4 regions of the Sinorhizobium sp. NG07B genome follow, and region 2 is predicted to be linked to each of the others. Evidence: predicted binding sites of a transcription regulator. Region 2 holds the regulator's gene; each other region holds the start of a gene.
The links. Region 2 encodes HrcA, which represses chaperone genes, less so after heat shock. Its sites were predicted from a motif close to GTTAGCACTCNCNNNNNGNGAGTGCTAAC; they were not measured.

Region 1: CO664_RS20865 (co-chaperone GroES) is a predicted target of HrcA. The motif match lies at 1,446-1,474, and genes of this name have one in related genera.
Region 3: groES (co-chaperone GroES) is a predicted target of HrcA. The motif match lies at 2,438-2,466, and genes of this name have one in related genera.
Region 4: groES (co-chaperone GroES) is a predicted target of HrcA. The motif match lies at 1,725-1,753, and genes of this name have one in related genera.

Annotation. Positions count from the first base shown of each region.
Region 1 covers NZ_NWTD01000006.1:232,273-236,483, reverse strand. Annotated here, with positions in the region: gene CO664_RS20875 (Hsp20/alpha crystallin family protein) at 216-725, opposite strand; gene CO664_RS20870 (Hsp20 family protein) at 824-1,285, opposite strand; gene CO664_RS20865 (co-chaperone GroES) at 1,622-1,936, shown strand; gene groL (chaperonin GroEL) at 1,966-3,594, shown strand; gene CO664_RS20855 (Do family serine endopeptidase) at 3,780-4,211, shown strand, end outside.
Region 2 covers NZ_NWTD01000001.1:230,666-234,876, reverse strand. Annotated here, with positions in the region: gene CO664_RS01215 (D-arabinono-1,4-lactone oxidase) at 1-74, shown strand, start outside; gene CO664_RS01210 (hypothetical protein) at 199-555, opposite strand; gene grpE (nucleotide exchange factor GrpE) at 568-1,194, opposite strand; gene hrcA (heat-inducible transcriptional repressor HrcA) at 1,354-2,424, opposite strand; gene rph (ribonuclease PH) at 2,581-3,300, shown strand; gene CO664_RS01190 (VOC family protein) at 3,353-3,769, shown strand; gene rdgB (RdgB/HAM1 family non-canonical purine NTP pyrophosphatase) at 3,805-4,211, shown strand, end outside.
Region 3 covers NZ_NWTD01000004.1:74,018-78,228, reverse strand. Annotated here, with positions in the region: gene chrA (chromate efflux transporter) at 76-1,434, opposite strand; gene CO664_RS15030 (sulfurtransferase/chromate resistance protein) at 1,431-2,258, opposite strand; gene groES (co-chaperone GroES) at 2,524-2,820, shown strand; gene groL (chaperonin GroEL) at 2,895-4,211, shown strand, end outside.
Region 4 covers NZ_NWTD01000012.1:132,182-136,392, forward strand. Annotated here, with positions in the region: gene CO664_RS26010 (LLM class flavin-dependent oxidoreductase) at 1-229, shown strand, start outside; gene nodD2 (transcriptional regulator NodD2) at 527-1,483, shown strand; gene groES (co-chaperone GroES) at 1,881-2,195, shown strand; gene groL (chaperonin GroEL) at 2,234-3,862, shown strand; gene CO664_RS26030 (class I SAM-dependent methyltransferase) at 4,152-4,211, shown strand, end outside.

The DNA.
Region 1 (4,211 bases), on a different contig from region 2:
CACGGAACGTGACGGACGAAAGATGCGTGCTACCGGGTCACTGTTTGGTTTTAGCCGGTCCTCAGCCGCCGGATGCTGGCTGTCGCCGATCTGCTCCGCGAATTTCCGATCATCGCTACGAGAGCTTTCCTGTCGAGAACGGCGTCCCGTCATGAGATAGGTTGTCGTCACCAGAATAGCCGGCCGGGCAATCGACCCGGCCGGCGGCGACGGTACTATTTGGCTTTATCGATGCTGATCCGCTTGACGTTGGCTCGCGCCTTCACGGTCTTAGGCAGTGTCACCGAGAGCAGGCCGTTCCTGAACGTTGCGGCGACCTTATTCTCATCGACCTGGCCACCAAGAGCCAGCCGCCGTTCGAAGCGCCCGTAGTAGCGCTCTGTGAACCGGCGGCCATTGTCCTCCGTTTCCGATTTCTTCTCGCCGCGAAGCGTTAGCACACCATCGTCCAGCAGCACCTCGACATCGTCTGGATCAATCCCCGGCACCTCCGCTGTCACGCGGATCTCGTTGTCGTTCTCCTCGATCTCCACTGTCGGCCACGAGCCATTGAAGGACGTCGCAGCACCGAACAACGAGGGCTGGCCAAAACCGCGGAAGACGTCGTCAAACAGCCGGTTTACATTGCGGTGCAGCGAAAGGAACGGATCTAGGTCATCGCCGCGAAAGGCGCTTGGAACCTGGCTGCTGCTACGATTCCAGGGGATCAGGTCACGTACATTCATGGCTTCATCCTTTCTTCGGTTTCGTTCACTCCTTTTTTTGCGCTCTCTCCCGGCCCTCGCCTTCGAAAGCAGCCGAGGCTCGAGCGGCGCGCGCCGGTTTAGGCTGCCTTGTCGCCTTCGATCTGCTTCGAAGCGGGCTTGGTCACTTCGGTTTGGATGGTGATCCGATGTGGCTTCATCTCCTCAGGGATCTCCCTCCTGAGATTAATGACAAGCAACCCGTTTTCGAGCTTTGCGCCCTCGACAAAGACATGATCGGCGAGTTCGAATTTACGCTCGAACGGCCGTACGGCGAGCCCCTGATGGAGGTACTGTGCCTCCTCATCCTTGGACTTGGCGCCGTTGACCATGAGCATGTTCGCCTCATGGGTGATCGTCAGGTCGTCTTCGGCAAATCCCGCTACCGCGATTTCGATTCGGTAGGAATCTTCGCCAAGTTTCACGATGTTGTAGGGCGGCCAGTTTTCAGCGTTCAGACTGGCGTTTTCCAGCAGATCGAACATGCGATCGAAGCCGATGCTCGACCTGTAGAAGGGGGTAAAGTCGAGGCTTGTTCTCATAGCTACATCCTCCGTAGAGCAACATAGATACGAGGAAGCGCCAAGAAGCTCGGCGCTCCCTGACCAGGCCGACCCCAATGGGGCGTCGGCAGAAATGAGTTGGGGATCCCACCGCGTTACGTCAAGGGGGTGGCGGGAAATGAAGCTATAAATTCATGGGATTAGCACTCACATGGATCGAGTGCTAAAAAATTGCGCCGCCCTCTTGAAACTCGAAAAATCAGAAACCAGATCGATTGGCGCGATGCCAAAACATCGTGCGTCCCGCGTCGGATTCGAGCCGGATGCGGCGCGGAGGAGCTTCTAAGAAATCTGTTTGTCCACGAGGTAAGCGACATGACGTTCCGTCCCCTGCATGACCGCATCCTGGTCCGCCGCATTGTAGCCGAGGAAAAGACGGCCGGCGGCATCATCATCCCCGATACGGCGAAGGAAAAGCCGCAGGAAGGCGAGGTCATCGCCGTCGGCCCGGGCGCACGCGATGACAGCGGCAAGCTCGTCGAGCTCGACGTCAAAGCCGGCGATCGCATCCTGTTCGGTAAATGGTCCGGTACAGAAATCAAGCTCAATGGTGAGGAGCTTCTGATCATGAAGGAATCCGACGTCATGGGCGTGATCGAGAACGAAGCCTCGGCGAAGAAGGCCGCCTGAGAGCCGGGCCAATTGGAGGAGTAGAAAAAATGGCTGCCAAGGAAGTGAGATTCCATACGGAAGCCCGCGAGAAGATGCTTCGCGGCGTCGACATTCTCGCCAATGCGGTGAAGGTGACGTTGGGCCCGAAGGGTCGCAATGTGGTGCTCGACAAATCGTTCGGCGCTCCACGGATCACCAAGGACGGCGTCACCGTCGCCAAGGAGATCGAGCTTGAGGACAAGTTCGAGAACATGGGCGCCCAGATGGTGCGCGAAGTGGCATCAAAGACCAGTGACATCGCCGGCGACGGCACCACCACGGCAACGGTTCTCGCCCAGGCGATCGTCAAGGAGGGAGCGAAAGCCGTGGCCTCGGGAATGAACCCGATGGACCTCAAGCGTGGCGTCGACAAGGCGGTGGAGGCTGTGGTCGAGGAGCTGCGCAGCAATGCCCGCAAAGTCACCAGAAACGATGAGATCGCCCAGGTCGGCACCATCTCGGCCAATGGCGACACGGAGATTGGCCGCTTCCTCGCAGAAGCGATGGAAAAGGTCGGCAACGAAGGAGTGATCACGGTCGAAGAAGCCAAGACCGCGGTCACGGAGCTCGAAGTCGTGGAGGGCATGCAGTTCGACCGCGGTTACCTCTCGCCCTATTTCGTGACCAATCCCGAAAAGATGCGCGTCGAGCTGGAGGAGCCCTATGTGCTCATCCACGAGAAGAAGCTGTCCAATCTGCAGGCGCTGCTTCCGGTTCTCGAATCTGTCGTTCAATCCGGCAAACCGCTGCTGATTATCGCCGAGGACGTCGAGGGTGAAGCGCTCGCCACGCTCGTCGTCAACAAGCTGCGTGGCGGCCTGAAGGTCGCTGCAGTGAAAGCGCCTGGTTTTGGCGACCGCCGCAAGGCCATGCTCGAGGACATCGCCATTCTGACCGGCGGTACTGCGATCTCCGAGGATCTCGGCATCAAGCTCGAGAACGTCACGCTCGAAATGCTCGGCCGCGCCAAGAAGGTGGTTGTCGAGAAGGAAAACACGACCATCGTCGACGGCGCTGGTTCGAAGACGGAGATCCAGGGTCGCGTCGCCCAGATCAAGGCGCAGATCGAGGAGACCACCTCGGACTATGATCGCGAGAAGCTGCAGGAGCGTCTCGCCAAGCTCGCCGGCGGTGTTGCCGTGATCCGCGTGGGGGGCTCGACCGAGGTCGAAGTCAAGGAACGCAAGGACCGCGTCGATGACGCAATGCATGCAACGCGGGCGGCTGTCGAGGAGGGCGTGCTGCCCGGCGGTGGCGTCGCTTTGCTGCGAGCCGTCAAGGCCCTGGACGGCGTTCAGACCGAGAACGCCGATCAGAGGCATGGCATCGAGATCGTGCGCCGTGCGATCGAAGCGCCGGTGCGCCAGATCGCCGAGAACGCGGGTGCCGAAGGCTCGATAATCGTCGGCAAGCTGCGCGAGAAATCCGAATTTGGCTATGGCTGGAACGCCCAGACCAACGAGTTCGGTGACCTTTACGAGCAGGGTGTGATCGATCCGGTCAAAGTCGTTCGAACCGCGCTGCAGGACGCCGCTTCGGTCGCCGGGCTGCTGATTACCACCGAGGCAATGGTCGCCGAGAAGCCGAAGAAGGAGGCGCCGGTTCCGCCGATGCCGCCTGGAGGTATGGACTTCTGACGGAAGCGATGGGTTCGCGCCTCAGGGGCGCGGACCCATCGAACCATGGCTTGCCCCTCGATGGGTGAAGCGTTCGAACATGGTTTGCAGCAGGGCGGCAGGAGCCCGAGATCGGCTCCAAGGAGGCCGGACCCGAGGCCCGTCAGCCCGCTCCGAAGGAGGATCTAACAAAATCGGGGCCAAAAATGACCACGCGTTCGTCGAAATTTGTTGGCGTATTCGCCGCACTCGTTCTCGTTATGGTTTCTGGGCCGCTGCCGGCGGCGCAGCCGCAGGCCGCCCTTTCATCAAGCACTCAACGGTCGCTCGCTGACGTCCTGGAAGAGATCACGCCGGCGGTCGTCAACATTGCTGTGAGGTCTCGCACACCTGCCGAAACCAACCCTCTGTATAATGATCCGTTTTTCCGCCGCTATTTCAACCTGCCTGAGCAGCAGCAGCGGCTGAGCGCCGGTTCCGGCGTCATCGTTGACGCCGAAAATGGCTATATCCTCACCAACCACCACGTCGTCGCCGACGCCGGCGAGATTGCGGTGACGCTGAAGGACCGCCGTCGCTTCACCGCTGAACTGGTGGGCAGCGATCAGGCAACCGATATTGCTTTGCTGAAGATCGAG
Region 2 (4,211 bases):
TCCGGGCGCTACGGGCGAAGGTCGATCCGGAGGGCCGCTTCCTGAACGACCATCTCCGGCAGCTTTTTGGGTAGGACCCCTGCGAGGTCGTTTGCAAGCAAGCAACGTCAAACGCCGCTTCACCTTACGCGGTCGCTCCAAACGCGGGTCGGAGGAATAGCTGCGGCACTGAGCCCGGGCAAGCAGCACACCAAAATATCAGACGCTCAATAACGACCCGTTGTACCAAACATCCTCATAATTCCCGCTAATCAGAAATCGCCATCCGGGCGGCAAAGCAAGATACTTCTGAATCTCAGGATACCAACCAGCCAAATGCCGCACATGCAGTGGTTTAAAGAAATCCGTGTCCGCAGATAGCATTTCACCGGCCCATATATACCAGCCGGTGGTGTCGCCTTCGGGCGGATGACGCAAGCCATTTATGGGCGTTTTACCATCCCAGCCGTTCAGAGCGATCCCTACCTTCATCCCTGGTGGTGAAAGGTAGTAAGCCGTGCCGTATTTCGCGCAGATTTCTTTCTGCGCATTTTCGACTGCGTCGGTCAGATCCAACCTCCTCCGCCCTCAGGCGGCAGGCGTCTCGCTTTCCGCGGCGGCGACCTTCGGGCCACCCTTGGCGACGCCGACCATGGCCGGGCGCAACACGCGCTCGCCGATCGTGTAGCCGGCCTGGACCACCTGGACGACCGTGTTGTTCGGAACCTCGGTGTTCGGAACCTCGAACATCGCCTGGTGGAAGTTCGGATCGAATTTCTGGCCGGTCGGGTCCAGCTGCTTGACGCCGTGGCGCTCGAGCGCCGCCAGCATGGAGCGCTCGGTCATCTCGACGCCTTCGATCAGCGCGGCGAGGCCGGCATCGGCGGATTCCCTTGCTTCGGCCGGAATGGCTTCCAGCGCGCGGCGCAGATTGTCGGAGACGGCCAGCATGTCACGCGCAAAGCCGGCGACGGAATAAGACTTGGCGTCCTTCACCTCGCGCTCGGTGCGCCGGCGCAGATTGTCCATCTCGGCGGCGAGGCGAAGATATTTATCGCGCAGCTCCGCACTTTCGGCCTTGGCGAGCTCCAGCGGGTCCGGCGCAGCGGCAGAAGTCTCGGCCTCCGGCTTCTCCACCGCGTCCGGCGCGGCGGCCTTTGCAACCTCTTCCGGCGCTGCGGCCTCAGCTCCGTTCTTGTTCGTTTCGTCGGTCATGACGGTCTCCGAATGTCTTGTCTTTGGCGTGTTCGGCATCATCAAACCAGCGGAAGTCGCTTTGCTTGAACGTTCTGTTGCCTGGATTTGAAGCCGATATCGAGGTTTGAGCCCGAAAAATCAAGGGTCCAATCGGTCTATTCGTCCAAAAGGATTCGCTCAGCGCGACAGTCGCGACATGAGCTGGGCGGTGTAATCGACCATGGGCACGATCCGGGAGTAATTGAGCCGCGTCGGGCCGATGACGCCGACGGCGCCGACGATCCGGTCGTCGCTGTCGCGATAGGGTGCGACGATCAGCGACGATCCGGAGAGCGAAAACAGCTTGTTTTCCGAGCCGATGAAGATGCGCACACCCGGACCGCTTTCGGCAAGATTGAGAAGCTCGATCAGGCTGTCCTTCTTTTCGAGATCGTCGAACAGCATGCGCAGCCGCTCGATGTCCTCGCTTCCTTCCAGGCCCTCGAGCAGGTTGGCACGTCCGCGCACGATCAGGCGCGCCGGCTTCTCGTCGCCCTCGCTGCCCGACCAGATCGCAAGGCCACGCTCGACCAGGTCCTGCGACAGCGCGTCGAGTTCGCCGCGCACGGTCTTCTTGACCTTTTCGAGCTGGGCGCGCAGTTCCGGAATGGTCTGCCCGGCAAGATGGGCATTGACGAAGTTCGCCGCCTCGGTGAGCTGCGCGCTGGTGACGCCCGCCGGCAGCTCGATGATGCGGTTCTCCACCTGGTCGTGATCGCCGACGAGGACCGCAAGCGCCTTGGTTGGCGCGAGCCGGATGAATTCGACGTGTTTCAGCACCGGATCGCTTTTGGTGGTGATGACGAGGCCGGCGCCGCGGGACATGCCGGAAAGCATCTGGCTTGCCTCAGTGAGAAGACTTTCGACCGGTTGGTCCCGCCGCACCTGCCGCTCGATCGAGGTCCGCTCCTCGGCGGAAAGGTTGCCGACCTGCATGAAAGCATCGACGAAGAAGCGCAGGCCTGTCTGGGTCGGCAAGCGGCCCGCACTGACATGCGGCGAATAAATGAGCCCCAGATCCTCGAGATCGCTCATCACGTTACGCACCGAGGCGGGCGACAGCGACATCGGCAGGAGGCGGGAGAGATTGCGTGAACCGAGCGGCTCGCCGCTTTCCAGATAGGTTTCCACGATGCGGCGGAAGATCTCGCCGGAGCGCTCGTCCAGCGTCGATGCGATCCCCTGCTTTTGAGGGTTGCGCAGTACCATGTCACTCCATGCAAACAACCGTTCGTGTCGCCGAAGAATATAGTGATCCGCCGGGGCAATGGCAAAAGGGAAAAATCACCGTCCCGGCCCGATATCAGGCGGTTCCCTTTGGGGGCGCCATGATCTAGAAGGCTGCTGAGAACACAGGAGTTGAAGATGCGGCCATCCGGCAGAAAAACCGACCAAATGCGCAAGGTTTCCTTCGAGCGCAATTTCTCCAAGCATGCGGAAGGGTCCTGTCTGGTGCGCTTCGGCGACACGCACGTGCTCTGTACCGCGAGTCTCGAAGAGAAGGTCCCCGCCTGGCTGCGCAACGGCGGCAAGGGCTGGATCACGGCGGAATACGGGATGCTGCCGCGGGCGACCGGCGAGCGGATGAAACGCGAGGCGGCCGCCGGCAGACAGAGCGGCCGCACACAGGAGATCCAGCGGCTGATCGGCCGTTCGCTCCGGGCCGTCGTCGATCTGCCGGCGCTCGGCGAGCGGCAGATTTCGATCGACTGCGACGTGCTCCAGGCGGATGGCGGCACCCGAACCGCCTCGATCACCGGCGCCTGGATTGCCCTGCACGACTGCCTGAAATGGATGGAAGCGCGCAACATGATCAAGGTCGAGAGGGTGCTCAAGGACCATGTCGCCGCCATCTCCTGCGGCATCTTCGCCAACCAGGCGGTGGTCGACCTCGACTATCTGGAAGACTCGGCCGCTGAAACCGACGCCAATTTCGTCATGACGGGCAGCGGCGGTCTCGTCGAGATCCAGGGAACGGCGGAAGGAAAACCCTTCAGCGAGGAAGAGTTCGCAAGCCTGATGCAACTCGCCAAGGACGGCATCGCCGAGCTCGTGGCGCTGCAGAAGCAGGCGATCGCCGGCTAGCGGTAGGCGGGGCGCGCGCGCCCGCTTTGGCTGACAGAGGAGAGGATTGGCATTGGCTCCGGCTCTTGAGGGCATCCTCGAAACCGCACTCTATGCGCACGATCTCGATGCGGCCGAGGCATTCTACGGCAACGTGCTCGGACTGACGCGAATCACCCGCGTCGGCAATCGTCACGTCTTCTTCCGCTGCGGCGACGGGGTGCTGCTGATCTTCAACCCGGCGGAAACGATAAAGCCGCCCGTGGCCGGCGCATTGCCGGTGCCGCCGCATGGCACGCAAGGCAAGGGGCACATGTGTTTCCGCGTCGGCGGACAGGCGCTCGACGCCTGGAAGGCGAAGCTGGAGGCGGCAGGGATTGCGATCGAGGCGGACATCCGCTGGCCGAACGGCGCCCGCTCCTTCTACTTCCGCGACCCGGCCGGAAACAGCCTTGAATGCGCGGAGCCCGGCCTCTGGGCCCTCGATTGATGACGCTTTGAACGTTTGGACGGAACGAAACTCGAATGCGCAAACTGGTTGACAAGACACTCGTGGTCGCAAGCCACAATGCCGGCAAGATCCGCGAAATCCGTGACCTGATCGGACCGCTCGGCTTCGAGGCAAAATCGGCCGCCGATCTCAATTTCATCGAGCCGGACGAGACCGGCACGACCTTCGAGGAGAACGCGACGATCAAGGCGCTCGCCTCTGCCAAAGCCTCCGGCCTGCCGGCACTTTCGGACGATTCGGGCCTTGCCATCGATGCGCTCGGCGGCGCTCCCGGCGTCTACACCGCCAATTGGGCGGAACGCGACGACGGCAGCCGCGACTTCGCGATGGCCATGGAAAAGGTCGAAAAAGAGCTCAGGGAGAAAGGTGCGACGGAGCCGGGCGAGCGTACCGCCCGCTTCGTCTCGGTGCTCTGCCTTGC
Region 3 (4,211 bases), on a different contig from region 2:
AGGAAGGACCAAGAATACAAGCCTCGCCTACAGAAAAACGCCGCAGTTCCCAAGATAGGCGGCAAATGCCGCCAATCAGACAAGCATCAGCAACCAGCCGGCCACCGCACAGATCGCGAGCGTCTGGAAAATGCCGCGCTTCCACCAGAAAAGCGAAACGGCCGCAATGACGGTCAAGAAAAGAGCAGCAGGGTGAAGCGTCGCCGGATCCGGATAGGGAAGCGAGAGCGGGCCGCTCTCCAATCGCTCGACGCGACCAAAGAGGACATGAAGGCCGAACCAGACGGCGAGGTTGAGGATAACGCCGGCGACCGCCGCCGAGATCGCCGACAGGGCACCGGAGAGCGCCGCATTGGCGCGCAGCCGCTCGACATAGGGCGCGCCGAGAAAGATCCAGAGAAAGCACGGAACGAAGGTCACCCAAGTCGCAAGCGTCGCGCCAAGCACGCCCGACGTCAGCGCATCGACACCGATCGGCGCACGGTACGCCCCCATGAAGCCGACGAAGGCGAGCACAAGCACCAGCGGCCCCGGCGTCGTCTCCGCCAGCGCCAGGCCATCGACCATCTCCCCGGGGCGCAGCCAGTGATAGGTCTCGACCGCCTGCTGTGCGACATAGGCAAGAACGGCATAGGCGCCGCCGAAAGTGACGACCGCCATCTGCGAAAAGAAGAGGCCGATGTCTGTGTAGACATTCGGTCCGCCGACGATGGCCGCGATCAGGAGGAAGGGCGCCAGCCAGAGGGCGCCCCATACGGCAATGACTGCCGCCGCCCTCCCCCAGCTTGGCTTTCCGTGGGGGTAATCGGCGCCGATAACGGAGGGAAGATCGGGAGCCTTCGCTTGATGCGCGGCCGCTCGCCGCGCCGGCGCATGGCGGGCAGCGACATAGCCCGCGATGCCGGCCGCGAGGACCACCAGCGGAAAGGGCACGGCGAAAACGAAGAGCGCCAGGAACGCCAGGATGGCGAGCCATCGATCGAAGCCGGTTTTCAGCGCCCGGCGGGAAAGCCGGATCAGCGCCTCGATGACGATCGCCAGCACCGCGGCCTTAAGGCCGAAGAAGAGGCTCGCAAGCCAATTGGTCTCCTGGAACAGGGCATAGGCGGACGAGAGGCCCAGGATGACAAAAAAGCCCGGCATCACGAAGAGCGTGCCCGCCACCACCCCGCCGCGCGTGCCGTGTAGGAGCCAGCCGATATAGGTGGCGAGTTGTTGCGCCTCTGGGCCGGGCAGCAGCATGCAATAGTTAAGCGCGTGCAGGAAGCGGCTTTCCGAGATCCAGCGGCGCTCCTCGACGAGTTCCCGGTGCATGAGCGCAATCTGTCCGGCCGGCCCGCCGAAGCTCAACAGGCCGATCCTTGCCCAGACCTTCGCGGCTTCGGCAAAGGTCGGATGGGCGGGCGGAAGGCCCGCCGATACCTGGTCGTTCACGTCCGCTTCCCCTTGCCGCCGTGCGATACCCAATCGTGCTTCTCCTCTCTCGCATCGCGCGCCCAGCGGTAGAGCGCGTCATAGAGAGTCATCCCCGCCTCGAGCTGTTCGAGGTCGCCGGCATACATTCGGGATAGGCCAAGCGATACGGCGAGAAGACCGGCCGCTTGCGGTTCCAGCTCGTGCCTGTCCGTGTCGGCACCGCGGACGATCCGGGCGACGTGCTCGAGCGCGGGAAAGGAAAGGCGGAATTCCTTGACCATCGTGTCGAAGGTGCAATCGTCGCCGCGGTGGCTCCAGAACACGCCTTCGATGTCGAACGGCGTTGCGTCGAAGCGTTCGCCGACCGCCTCGACCTCGGCCGGCGAGACGTAGAGGAACCTGGCGCGCGGATCGACGAAGCGGCGGATCAGCCACGGGCAGGCGATGCGGTCGATCTTCGGCCGGGATCGCGTCACCCACACCGAGCCGCCCGAAGGGTCGGCATTCGGCAGGCTCGCCACCGGGACGAGAGGCAGACCCGCCTCGCGCCAAGCTTCGAGACCGCCTTCCAATATTTCCGCAGACGCGCCGGCGTGCCGAAGCCATGCGGCAACGCCTTCGCTGAGCTTGCCGCCGTGCTTGCAGAGCGCGACGACCCACTGTCCTTTGTATTCGTCCGCCCATTTGGGCGCATCGGCGTGCGTCCGGTGGAACGAGGACGGTACGAGATGGGGATCGGCGGTGAAATCGTCCTCATCGCGAACATCGATGAGGACGGGAGCTTTCGGCGTGCCGACCAGCCGGGCAAGTTTTTCAGGAGAGATGGAGTTGAACGAGGCCATGATACGACGTCCTTGATAGCTGTTGGACGCGAAATTCCAGCATGACGCCTCGTGGGGCATTCGCTTACCCCATAGATCCATCAAACAAAAAACGGCATTTCATGTCAACGCTCGCGGCCGGCAAAAAAATCTCGAAGCGGATCCTTGACTCGTTCGGTAGCCAGCCTTATCTCGGCGGCGCTAGCACTCTTTAAGCAGGAGTGCTAACACCCATCCACCGGATCGATGAACGATCCGCAATGTCATTTGATCGAGGGATTAGACAATGGCAAGCACCAACTTCCGTCCGCTGCACGACCGCGTTGTCGTCCGCCGCGTCGAGTCTGAGGAAAAGACCAAGGGCGGCATCATCATTCCGGACACCGCGAAGGAAAAGCCGCAAGAAGGCGAAATCGTGGCTGTCGGTTCGGGTGCCCGTGACGAAAGCGGCAAGGTTGTTCCGCTCGACGTCAAGGCTGGTGACCGCGTCCTGTTCGGCAAGTGGTCCGGCACCGAAGTCAAGATCAACGGCGAAGACCTTCTGATCATGAAGGAAGCCGACATCATGGGCATCATCGGCTGATCGGCCCGCAACCCCAACTTCCGTAATTTGAAACCGGGTGCGTCCCGGAACTTCGAAACCAGGAGCTTTCAAAAATGGCAGCTAAAGAAGTCAAGTTCGGCCGTACCGCGCGCGAAAAGATGCTGCGCGGCGTCGACATCCTCGCCGATGCGGTCAAGGTGACGCTCGGCCCGAAGGGCCGCAACGTCGTTATCGACAAGTCCTTCGGCGCTCCGCGCATCACCAAGGACGGCGTTTCGGTCGCCAAGGAAATCGAACTCGAAGACAAGTTCGAGAACATGGGCGCCCAGATGGTCCGCGAAGTCGCTTCGAAGACCAACGACATCGCCGGCGACGGCACCACGACCGCAACCGTTCTTGCCCAGGCGATCGTTCGCGAAGGCGCCAAGGCCGTTGCTGCCGGCATGAACCCGATGGACCTGAAGCGCGGCATCGACCTCGCCGTCACCGAAGTCGTCAAGGACCTGCTCGCCAAGGCCAAGAAGATCAACACCTCGGCAGAAGTCGCCCAGGTCGGCACGATTTCGGCAAACGGTGAAAAGCAGATCGGCCTCGACATCGCCGAAGCGATGCAGAAGGTCGGCAACGAAGGCGTCATCACGGTTGAAGAAGCCAAGACCGCCGAGACCGAACTCGAAGTCGTCGAAGGCATGCAGTTCGACCGCGGCTACCTGTCGCCCTACTTCGTCACCAACCCGGAAAAGATGGTCGCCGACCTCGAAGACGCGTTCATTCTCCTGCACGAGAAGAAGCTCTCGAACCTCCAGGCGATGCTCCCGGTTCTCGAAGCCGTCGTTCAGAGCGGCAAGCCGCTCCTCATCATCGCTGAAGACGTCGAAGGCGAAGCGCTTGCAACGCTCGTCGTCAACAAGCTGCGCGGCGGCCTGAAGATCGCTGCCGTCAAGGCCCCGGGCTTCGGCGACCGCCGCAAGGCCATGCTCGAAGACATCGCCATCCTGACGGGCGGCACGGTGATCTCCGAGGACCTCGGCATCAAGCTCGAAAACGTCACGCTCGACATGCTCGGCCGTGCGAAGAAGGTCTCGATCTCCAAGGAAAACACGACGATCGTCGACGGCGCCGGCCAGAAGGCCGACATCGAAGGCCGCGTCGCCCAGATCAAGGCCCAGATCGAAGAAACCACTTCTGACTACGACCGTGAGAAGCTGCAGGAGCGCCTTGCCAAGCTCGCTGGCGGCGTTGCCGTTATTCGCGTCGGCGGTGCGACGGAAGTCGAAGTGAAGGAAAAGAAGGACCGCATCGACGACGCCCTCAACGCGACGCGCGCTGCCGTTCAGGAAGGCATCGTACCGGGTGGCGGTGTTGCCCTGCTGCGCTCTTCCGTCAAGATTACCGTCAAGGGTGAAAACGACGATCAGGACGCCGGTATC
Region 4 (4,211 bases), on a different contig from region 2:
GGAAGTCCCGACGAAACAGGACCTCTCGTTCGAGAGCATGCGCGAGAACCTGCCGATCGGTAATGTGAATCGGGTGATCGATCGCCTGCTTGAAGAAATTAGTGTGCTGAAACCCACTCAGATTGCCGTTCAGACGCAATTGGGCGATTTCGACCACAAGACGATGCTGAGGCAAATTGAACTTTGGGGAGACAAGATCATCCCTGCGATCAACGCGGTCACGCCCTAACGGCTCGGCCGAGACTCCATGCGGCCCAGCTCAACGTAAGTGGTGATAAAGGGCGTAGCAGGCATAATTCAAAAGCAACTTCCAGCGAATGTTCTGTCTGTCTCCCCTGTGGACTTGGACGGCTTTGTCGTGCGCGCGGCTAGACGGCAGCGAAGGCGACCGAAGGGTTATCCGACCAGCTCGGGTTACCCTGCATGAATGTGGCGGCGGCTGCCTTGATTTCGAACAATTTGTATTACTAATAAAGAATGCTGGCAATTTGGGATGGCAACCATCCACGTTATGGATAGATGAAGCATGCGGTTCAAGGGCCTTGATCTAAATCTCCTCGTCGCGCTCGATGCTTTGATGACCGAGCGCAACCTCACGGCGGCGGCGCGCCGCATCAATCTCAGTCAGCCGGCGATGAGCGCGGCCGTTGCCCGGCTGCGCAGCTATTTTCGTGATGAGCTGTTTGCAATGGCGGGGCGCGAATTTATCCCGACGCCGCGTGCGGAAGGGCTCGCCCCCGCGGTGCGCGAGGCTCTGCTGCAGATCCAGCACTCCATTGTTTCCTGGGAGCCGTTTAAACCGGCCCACTCAGATCGCCGCTTTAAAATCGTGCTCTCCGATTACGTCACGCTCGTGCTTTTCGAAAAGGTGGTGGAGCGTGCGGCGCGGGAAGCTCCCGGCGTCAGCTTCGATTGTCTGCCGGTTGCGGACGACTTCGAGGAGCTACTGCGGCGAGGCGAAATCGATTTTCTGATCATGCCGGAAGCGTTCATGTCGCAGCATCCTCACTCAGCACTGTTCGAGGATAAATTTGTGTGCGTCGGTTGCCGCTCCAACAAGCAGCTGTCGGAGCCGCTCACATTCGAGAGGTACATGTCTATGGGCCACGTTGCGGTGAAGTTCGGAAATACGCGGTTGCCCTCGTTCGAGGAACGGTATTTGCTCGAGCATGGTTTCAAGAAACGTGTCGAGGTCGCAGTGCAGGGTTTCAGCATGATCCCGCCCATGCTGTTGGGCACTGAGCGGATAGGAACCATGCCCTTACGGTTGGCGCAGCTTTTCGCAAAAACAATACCCCTGCAGATCGTCGAGGTTCCGCTGCCACTTCCCCCGTTTATCGAAGCAATCCAATGGCCCGCCCCACACGATAGTGATCCGGCAAGTCGTTGGCTGCGTGAGATGCTCGTAGAGGAGGCGTCGCGTATGGTCTCGCCGCGTGCCCAGGAACCTCTGGATCCGTGCTTTAGTCGCGTCATTCGCTAAATCCGCCGCGCGATGAGGCGCTGCTCCCGACAACTGCGCCTCCTCATCGCCCGCCTTCCATGAAGACGGTGTTGCCGCCGCCTCTTTTGAAATCCTCGACATTGTTTCCTCGACGCAAGGCGGCCTTCTGCCCAAGTGCCGGGCGAGCCAACTGGTAGGTTAAGCCGCTTCTCAATCGACCAGGGCTCGTATGGCCTCTCGATGTCCGTGTGAGCCAAGCTCCATCGGTTGGCTGCGTCACTTTAGCACTCTCGACCAAAGAGTGCTAAAAACTCTTGAATTCAGTTTTCAACTGAACCAGAATCAACCGCTGCCAGTAGCCGGAGCGGCCTTGCCCGTCCGCAGTGCATTCGTCCGGCGAAGAGCATCGTCGATTGATTTTATCCAGGAGGAAGGCATGAAGTTCCAACCGCTTCACGATCGCATTCTTGTCCGCCGCGTCTCGTCCGAAGAGAAAACCAAAGCCGGCATCATCATCCCCGATACAGCCAAGGAGAAACCACAGGAAGGCGAGGTGATCGCCGTCGGCCCGGGTGCTCGCAATGAGCAAGGTCAACTCGTCGCGTTGGACGTCAAGGTCGGAGATCGCGTGCTCTTCGGCAAATGGTCGGGCACGGAGATCAAGATCGACGGCGAGGACCTGCTGATCCTCAAGGAAGCCGACGTGCTCGGCATCATCGAAGATTTGGGCGCGGATAAAAAGGCCGCCTGAGAGCTGCCACTGACCAGAATTCAGCGAAGGAGTGAACCATGGGTGCAAAAGACGTAAAATTCCATTCCGATGCCCGAGATCGCATGTTGCGCGGCGTCGATACGCTTGCCAACGCAGTAAAGGTGACGCTGGGGCCAAAAGGCCGCAATGTCGTCATCGACAAATCGTTCGGCGCCCCGCGCATCACCAAGGATGGCGTTACCGTGGCGAAGGAGATCGAGCTTGAGGACAAGTTCGAGAACATGGGTGCGCAGATGCTGCGCGAGGTGGCCTCGAAAACGAGTGACATCGCCGGCGACGGCACCACGACCGCGACGGTGCTCGCGCAGGCGATCGTCAGGGAGGGCGCAAAGGCCGTTGCTTCCGGCATGAACCCGATGGACTTGAAACGAGGCATCGACCTCGCCGTCGACACGCTCGTTGCCGAGCTGAAAGCCAAAGCGCGGGAAGTTTCGAAGAATGAGGAAATCGCCCAGGTCGGCACCATCTCGGCAAACGGTGATGCGGGCATCGGCCGTTACCTCGCCGAAGCAATGGAGAAGGTCGGCAATGACGGCGTGATCACCGTCGAGGAAGCCAAGACCGCGGAGACGGAACTTGAGGTGGTCGAGGGAATGCAGTTCGACCGGGGTTACATCTCACCCTATTTCATAACCAACCAGGATAAGATGCGGGTAGAGTTCGAGGAACCCTACATCTTGATCCACGAAAAGAAGCTCTCCAACCTGCAGGCGATGCTGCCTGTTCTCGAAGCTGCCGTACAATCGGGCAAGCCGCTCCTCATCATCGCCGAGGATGTCGAAGGCGAGGCGCTTGCCACCCTCGTCGTCAACAAGCTGCGCGGCGGACTGAAGGTCGCGGCCGTCAAGGCCCCTGGCTTCGGCGACCGGCGCAAGGTCATGCTCGAGGATATTGCAATCCTCACGGCAGGCACCGTGATCTCCGAAGACCTTGGGATCAAGCTGGAGAACGTCACGCTCGACATGCTCGGCCGCGCCAAGAAGGTCTCGATCGAGAAGGAGAACACCACGATCATCGACGGCGCCGGCACCAAAGCCGACATCGACGGCCGCGTCGCGCAGATCAAGGCGCAAATTGAAGAGACGACGTCCGACTATGATCGCGAGAAGTTGCAGGAGCGCCTCGCCAAGCTCGCCGGTGGCGTCGCGGTCATCCGCGTCGGCGGCTCGACGGAAGTCGAAGTAAAGGAACGCAAGGACCGCGTTGACGATGCGCTGCATGCAACCCGAGCGGCGGTCGAGGAAGGCATCCTGCCGGGTGGCGGCGTGGCGCTTCTGCGTGCAGTCAAGGCTCTCGATGGCGTGCAGACCGTCAATGACGACCAGAGGGTCGGCGTCGAGATCGTTCGCCGCGCCATCGAAGCTCCGGCGCGCCAGATCGCGGAAAACGCTGGTGCGGAAGGCTCGATCATCGTCGGCAAGCTGCGCGAGAAGGCGGAATTCTCCCATGGCTGGAATGCCCAGACGGGGGAATTCGGCGATCTCTTCTCGATGGGCGTGATCGATCCTGCCAAGGTCGTCCGCACCGCGCTGCAGGATGCGGCCTCGATTGCCGGCCTGCTCGTCACCACCGAAGCGATGATCGCCGAGAAGCCGAAGAAGGAAGCTCCGCCGGCAATGCCGCCCGGCGGTGGAATGGACTTCTAGTCCCGCCTGCAGCCGCGTTCCGCATCTTCGGCTAGCCGAGAGCTTCAAATAAGGTTGTTCGGCCCCGCCGGGGTCGTTGGTATTTCCAGCGACACTCGACGGGGCTGAATAAAGCCGCTGCACTTGTCGCGCGGGGGCAACATTCAACGCCGGCTTGTCTGTGGAAGTCGACGTGCCGCAAACATTCGGCTGCATGACCCGCATATTTTGCCTCAAGGCCTGAGCCCCGTGAGCATAAAACAGTTGAGCGGCCGGCATCTCTAGCGCGTCCCCATCTCGGAGGGAACATTTGAGCGAACTCGACGAAATCAGGGCAACACTCAGGTCTAGCCAACAGAGAACTTTTCCG